2 regions of the Roseivirga sp. UBA1976 genome follow, and region 2 is predicted to be linked to the other one. Evidence: riboswitches for the same ligand, from Rfam matches in the RefSeq annotation. Region 2 holds a riboswitch; the other holds the start of a gene.
The links. Region 2 has a riboswitch for S-adenosylmethionine ahead of B3763_RS15135 (homocysteine S-methyltransferase family protein). Riboswitches for the same ligand answer to the same signal wherever they lie in the genome.
Positions count from the first base shown of each region.

Region 1: another riboswitch for S-adenosylmethionine. It lies ahead of B3763_RS09650 (homoserine O-acetyltransferase family protein); the one in region 2 lies ahead of B3763_RS15135 (homocysteine S-methyltransferase family protein).

Region 1 covers NZ_DDDQ01000098.1:38,035-41,418, forward strand. Annotated here, with positions in the region: gene B3763_RS09645 (LysR substrate-binding domain-containing protein) at 59-955, opposite strand; SAM riboswitch class I at 1,079-1,205, shown strand; gene B3763_RS09650 (homoserine O-acetyltransferase family protein) at 1,363-2,430, shown strand; gene B3763_RS09655 (homoserine dehydrogenase) at 2,427-3,384, shown strand, end outside.
Region 2 covers NZ_DDDQ01000147.1:5,346-8,729, reverse strand. Annotated here, with positions in the region: gene B3763_RS15150 (hypothetical protein) at 34-531, shown strand; gene B3763_RS15145 (hypothetical protein) at 519-1,268, shown strand; gene B3763_RS15140 (hypothetical protein) at 1,268-2,005, shown strand; SAM riboswitch class I at 2,114-2,218, shown strand; gene B3763_RS15135 (homocysteine S-methyltransferase family protein) at 2,259-3,281, shown strand; gene metH (methionine synthase) at 3,380-3,384, shown strand, end outside.

The sequences.
Region 1 (3,384 bases), on a different contig from region 2:
CAAAACTGCATCGTCAATCATAACCAATCAAATGAATTAATGTAACAACCTATAACCGTTAGTTATAAACACTCTTTGCCTCGCGGATAAACGCCCGGGTGGTGTCGGTGAGGCTTTCTCCCGTCCTTGTGACAAAATTAAAACTTCTCTCTATGAGTAGCCCCGGAATATTCACCTCCTGAAGAAGCCCCAGAGCCACTTCACGCTTTATAGCCAGCGGAGAGAGAAACCCAATAGAATCATCTTCAATAAGAAAGTTCTTTAACACTTCCGTGCCACCAAGCCTAACTTTTATATTGAGATCGCTCGCTTTAATATTCCATTTAGACATGGTTCTGGACCAAGCCGAAAGAGTTCCTGAGCCAATCTCTCTCATGGCCAGTGGTGCGGCCTTAAACTCATCCATAGAAACCTCTCGCCCGGCAAAAGGACTACGCGCAGAACACACTGGCACAATGCGGTCGTTCATAAAGAATTCATAATGCAGCGCATTAGACTCTTGCTTATCTTCTACCACCGCCAAATCGATTTCATGTGCTTTCAAAGCTTTAAGTACATTTTCCGTATTCCGATTGATTAGGGTAATTTTAACCAGCGGCCATTTTTTACGAAAAGAAGAAAGCACCCTAGGCAGTACGTAAAGCGAAAGTGTGGTGCTAGCTCCAATTTTAAGCTCGGCCTTTGCTGTCATCCGGCTTTTTATGATCTCTACATCCGCCTCCATTCGGTTCTGAATCAACTTGGCTTCTCTTAAATAGGTAAGCATTTTTTCGCCCTGAGGAGTAAGTGCAATGGCATTTCCCTGGCGCTCAAAAAGCGGCACTTCAATAAGCGATTCCAGCTTTTTTATTTGCTTACTTACGGCAGGCTGAGAAATACAAAGCACCTCGGCCGCCTTAGAAAAACTCAAGTGGCAGGCTACAGCATAGAATACTTCATACGATACAGACAGCATGGTTGCAATATAAGAAGCTCTTTGAGCTTACTTAAATTTCCTTTGGCTTGTTTTGAAATGTGAAAAACGCCTGTTACGTTTGCACCATCAAGTCATTCAATCCCGATTCAAAGGGAACGAATCGATTTATAAAGAAGCGTGGAGAGACAGGCTCTATGAAGCGCTAGCAACCACTCCCGATCCATCGGGAAAAGGTGCTAAATCCTGATCCCAAAATGGGTGCCAGGTGGCATTCGGGAGAATATAAATTGGTTAAACATGCTTTCTAATCCAATTACAAAACCTTTCAGAGGTTGGGTGAAAGCCACCCAACAGGCAGCGCTTATTACCATTATTTGTTCTGATCGAATGTGTTGTGCCTAGGCCATACACCTTCTAATCCACTTTTCACACAAATCATTCAGAACATGTTAATTCAAAGCCCTAAAGGGTCGGCTGTAGCCAGTGCTCAGCCAGACGCTATACAACAATTTATTATAAAAGGAGATTTTAGCCTGGAAAACGGCAGCTTTCTTACCGATCCGGTTATAGCCTATCATACCTTCGGAAAGCTAAATGCCAGTAAATCTAATGTCGTATGGATTTGCCATGCCCTTACAGCCAATGCCAACCCGCTGGAATGGTGGCCCGGACTGGTAGGCGAACAATACCTCATTAATCCGAGCGAACACTTTATTGTTTGTGCCAACATACTAGGCTCATGCTATGGGAGTACAGGGCCTAAAGACTTCAACCCTGCCACCGGTGAGCGTTATTTGAGAGACTTTCCATTGCTCACTATTCGAGACATGGTAAAAGCCCATGAGCAGCTCAGGCAACATCTGGGCATAAACCGCATTTACCTGGGCCTTGGAGGTTCCATGGGTGGGCAGCAAATTTTGGAGTGGGCTATTGAAAGCCCTACACTTTTTGAAAACCTCTGCATTATTGCAGCCGGGGCCAAAAGTTCGCCATGGGGAATAGGCATACGCTCTGCTCAACGCATGGCTATTGAAGCCGACCCAAGTTTTTTCTCGAGCTCGCCAAAAGGTGGCTGGAAGGGACTGGAAGCTGCACGTGCCATGGCTATGATTTCTTACCGAACGGATAAAATCTATAATGAAAACCAGGAGGATGGCCAGGAAAAGATTGACGGCTTTAATGCCGAGAGCTACCAACGCTATCAGGGTTTAAAACTTCAGAAACGCTTTAATGCACACAGCTACTATGCGCTTTCCAAATGCATGGACTCGCACGATGTAGGTCGCAAAAGAGGCGGAGTACAGCAGGCGCTCAAACGGGTGAAAGCCAACACACTGGTGATAGGTATTAATTCAGATTTACTATTTACCCGCAACGACCAGCAAATACTGGCTCACGGAATAAAACATTCAAAACTCACTTTTATAGACTCAAACTATGGACACGATGGCTTTTTAGTAGAAGCCAAAACCATTTCAACCCACATCGAAAACTTCTTAAACGAGCACCCATGAAAAACATCAATATCGGACTCTTTGGCTTTGGCTGTGTTGGCCAGGGACTTTACGAAACGTTGAATAACTCCCGAAACTTTGCGGGTGAAATCAGCAAAATCTGCATTAAAAACCCCGAGAAGAAAAGAAAACTGCCGGCTCAACTCTTTACTACCAAAAAAGAGGAGATAATCAATGACCCAACTATTGACATAGTGGTTGAACTAATTGATGATGCCGAAGCGGCATTTTACATTGTAACAGAATCACTCAAAGCGGGGAAATCGGTTGTTACGGCCAATAAAAAAATGGTGGCCGAAAACCTGGAGACTTTGGTAGCACTGCAGGAGCAAACAGGAAAAGCGGTGCTCTACGAAGGAGCAGTCTGCGGCAGTATTCCTATTATTCGTACCCTTGAAGAATATTTTGGACATGAACCGCTGCTAGAGGTTAGAGGCATATTCAACGGCTCTACCAACTACATCCTCACTAAAATATTTAATGAACGGATCGACTACCCTAAAGCTCTTAAACAAGCTCAGGAACTCGGCTTTGCCGAAAGTGACCCCACGCTGGATGTTCAGGGCTATGACCCCAAATACAAACTAAGTATTCTGCTTACCCATGCCTTTGGCATTCATGTGCACCCAAACGACATTACCAATCTGGGTATTGACCGCCTCAAAGCGGCCGACCTGGAGTATGCCAGAGCTCATGGTCTAACCATTAAGCTGGTAGCCCAGGCTCGCAGAATTGGTGACAAAGTATATGGCTTTGTTATCCCTCAATTTGTAGAACCTAATCACAGCCTGGCTAGCATTGAAAATGAGTTCAATGCAGTGACCATTCATGGTGAATTTTGCGATGAACAATTATTCATTGGCAAAGGAGCCGGAAGCTTGCCAACCGGAGCAGCCGTGCTCTCCGATATATCGGCATTGAGCTACGACTATAAGTATGAGTATAAAAAACACT
Region 2 (3,384 bases):
AAAAGAGTTTACACTTGTCTCATTTTAATATGTTTGGTACAAGCATGTTTCAATCCGCCTCCTGAATTTCCAGAAGGAGATGTAGTGGGGTATAAGCCGGTTTATGCTACGGACAACGATGCTTCAATCCGTTTAGAAGAAGCCAGACCAATAGTGAATGGCGGACAAATTTATCTTAAAGGCAATTTGTTGCTTATCAATGAAACGGGAGAAGGGATTCATCTGATAGACAACACAGACCCAGAGGCTCCACAGAACAGAGGCTTTTTGAAAATACTGGGGGCTGAAAATATGGCCATGAAAGATGGAATTTTGTATGTCAATCAGTTTATGTCTGTTTTGGCCATCGATGTCAATGATCTGAACAACATAAGAGTGCTGTCTGAACACGAGTCAATTCTCAACAGAGAAGATTTGAACGCAGCCGTTCCTCCTGGCACTGGTTATTATTTTGAATGTGCCGATCCTAAGAAAGGAAGAGTAGTTGGCTGGCAATTGACCACTATAAATAACCCTAAATGCTACAGGTAAGAAGTTTGGTTTTAGCCCTTTTGGCTATAATAGTAGTGTCTTGTCAGACCGACAGCAACGATTTTACCCCCGATTTGGGAGGCACTGGAACAGGTGGATCTTTGGCCAAGTTTGCCATAGTGCAGAATAGCCTGCTGGTGCTGCATGAAAACGCCATTGATCAGTATTTTATACAGCACGATGGATCATTGACGGAGGGACGTTCGCTTACTTTTTTCTCCGGTGGTCTTGAGACCATTTACCCATACGGTGAATATGCTTTGGTAGGTAGCAATAATCAGGTGTTCTTTCTCGGTTTTGACGACAATAACTTTCTCGATCTCATATCCAGTTACTCTCATCTGACAGCTTGCGATCCGGTAGTAGCTGCTAATGGTGTGGCCTTTTCAACTTTGCGCAATAGTGGCTGTCGATTCGATGCCGATGAGTCACTGGATGTGATAGATATCAGCGACATTGAAACCCCGGTGTTTATCAAATCATACAACATAGAAGCGCCCTATGGCCTTAGCGTTAGAGGCTCTCATTTAATCGTTTGCGAGAGAGGTGGAATAGCCCACTATGGAATCTCCGACCCTTATAATATAGTGTTAAAAGGCTTTTTCGATTTTGGCAATGATACCCCTCTAGATGTAATACACGCACCAACACACCTTATAGTGAGAACAGATAAAGGCATTTATAATGTAAGTTATACTGACAGCGGAGTGTTTCAGATTCTGGCCAAAATAGACTAATGAGTAGGTTTGTTTTTTTCTACTACATTGTACTCTTCTGTTGTGGATCCAAGGCTTTTGCGCAGAGAAGTCAGCCTGACGGTTCTGCTTCTGAAGTTTTGCCAAGGCTGATGCTCAAATATTATGGTTCTCAGTATATAGGCCAGTTCACTTCTCACATGCTGGCGGGTGAATACGTATGGCCAACAGGCAAAGGAATTGAACTAAGACTTGGAGGGCTGATAGATAGAAATGTTTTGAACTATGATGAACTCTATTTTAGTAATAAGTCAGGCTTTAAATCATCGTTGATTTTTAAACAATACATAAGCCATGGACAGCCAATTTTGCAAATTGCCGGTCGGCCTGTTTTAGGAGTCTCTCAGGCATCTAAAGGTGTAATTCCCTACTATGGACTGGAGTTGTTCTATAATGAACTTGGTTTCGACCGAACCCGAACTTATAAGCTGAGTTGCGGGCAAGATTGCGACTACTTTGAGCGCGTAAACTATGGTATGGTTGACAAAAGGGTGGGAGTACGGACTCAATTGGGTTTTGTAGCAGAAATTGCAGGCCCATTTTACTTTGAGTCTTCCATAGCTCTGGGGGCTATGTCTAGTCAATTGAAAGCCGATGATCGCAAGCCCATTGAATATGAGAAAGAATACGGTTTAAAATTCAGAGAAGGCTCTTCTTCAGCCAGATTACAGTGGGCTGTGGATGTCTCATTCAAGGTTGTCATACGTCTCTTAAAATGACCTGCCCAACCAATGTAATACTTCGATTTACTCATTCGAAATATCAGCCTCAGTCATATTTTCCATTTGCCAGTTATGTAGCTACATAAACTTTCGCTTTATTTGCAGTGCTTATCAAGAAAGACGGAGGGACTAGGCCCTGAGATGTCTTAGCAACCTGGGTAATACCTGGTGCTAATTCCTAGCCTCGAGGCATCGGGGAAAAGATGAGAGTAATCCTTCCAAATTTCTCGGTAAGCCCTAAATCTGTAAAATGGCTTACGACATAGAGAAAATTCTCAAAGAAAGAATACTGGTTTTAGATGGTGCTATGGGTACCATGATTCAGCGACATACGCTTACTGAAGATGATTTCAGAGGCGATCGTTTCAAAGACCATCCTCATCCCCTTAAAGGAAACAACGACTTACTCTCCCTTACCCGGCCCGATATAATCAAGGAAATTCACCGACAATACTTTGATGCGGGTGCCGATATTGTGGAGACGAATACATTTAGTGCCACCACAATTGCGCAAGCCGATTATCATTTGGAAGATGCTGTTTACGACATTAACTATGAATCGGCAAGAATTGCCAGAGAGGTGGCCGATGAGTTTACTAGCGAGCAACCGGAAAAGCCTCGCTTTGTGGCCGGTTCTATGGGGCCAACCAATAGGCTGGCCTCCATGTCGCCCGATGTCAATGACCCCGGTTTTAGAAACATTGATTTCGATCAGTTAAGAATAGCTTTTAAAGAACAGGCCAAAGGCTTGTTAGATGGAGGAGTCGATCTGTTTTTGGTAGAGACCATAACCGATACACTCAATGCTAAGGCAGCTCTTTTTGCTATTTCAGAGCTACTGGAAGAAGAAGGAAAGCGCGTGCCTGTAATGGTTAGTGGAACCATAACCGATGCCAGTGGCAGAACTCTGTCGGGTCAAACTACCGAAGCCTTCTTGATATCTGTTTCGCACATGCCCATACTCTCTATTGGCCTCAATTGTGCTTTGGGGGCAGCACAACTACGCCCGTATTTAGAAACCCTTTCAGAAAAAGCGCCTTTTCACACCAGTGCACACCCCAACGCGGGGTTACCCAATGAGTTTGGTCAGTACGACCAAACTCCTGAAGAAATGGTAAAGCAGGTTGGAGAATTTCTGAAAGATGGGTTTCTCAATATTGTGGGAGGCTGCTGTGGCACTACGCCTGAGCATATAAGGCTCATTGCCCAGGAGGCTTCCAGGTATTCACCAAGGTTAGTCCATAGCTCACATTCCATTGTTTCAGACAATTAATTAGCATGTCAATGGAAGCAAATCACTCGAATGATTCAACACTATTTCGCAGAGCTATCAAATGATTCAATTATCTAAAAAATCACCGAACAAGCACCATGGA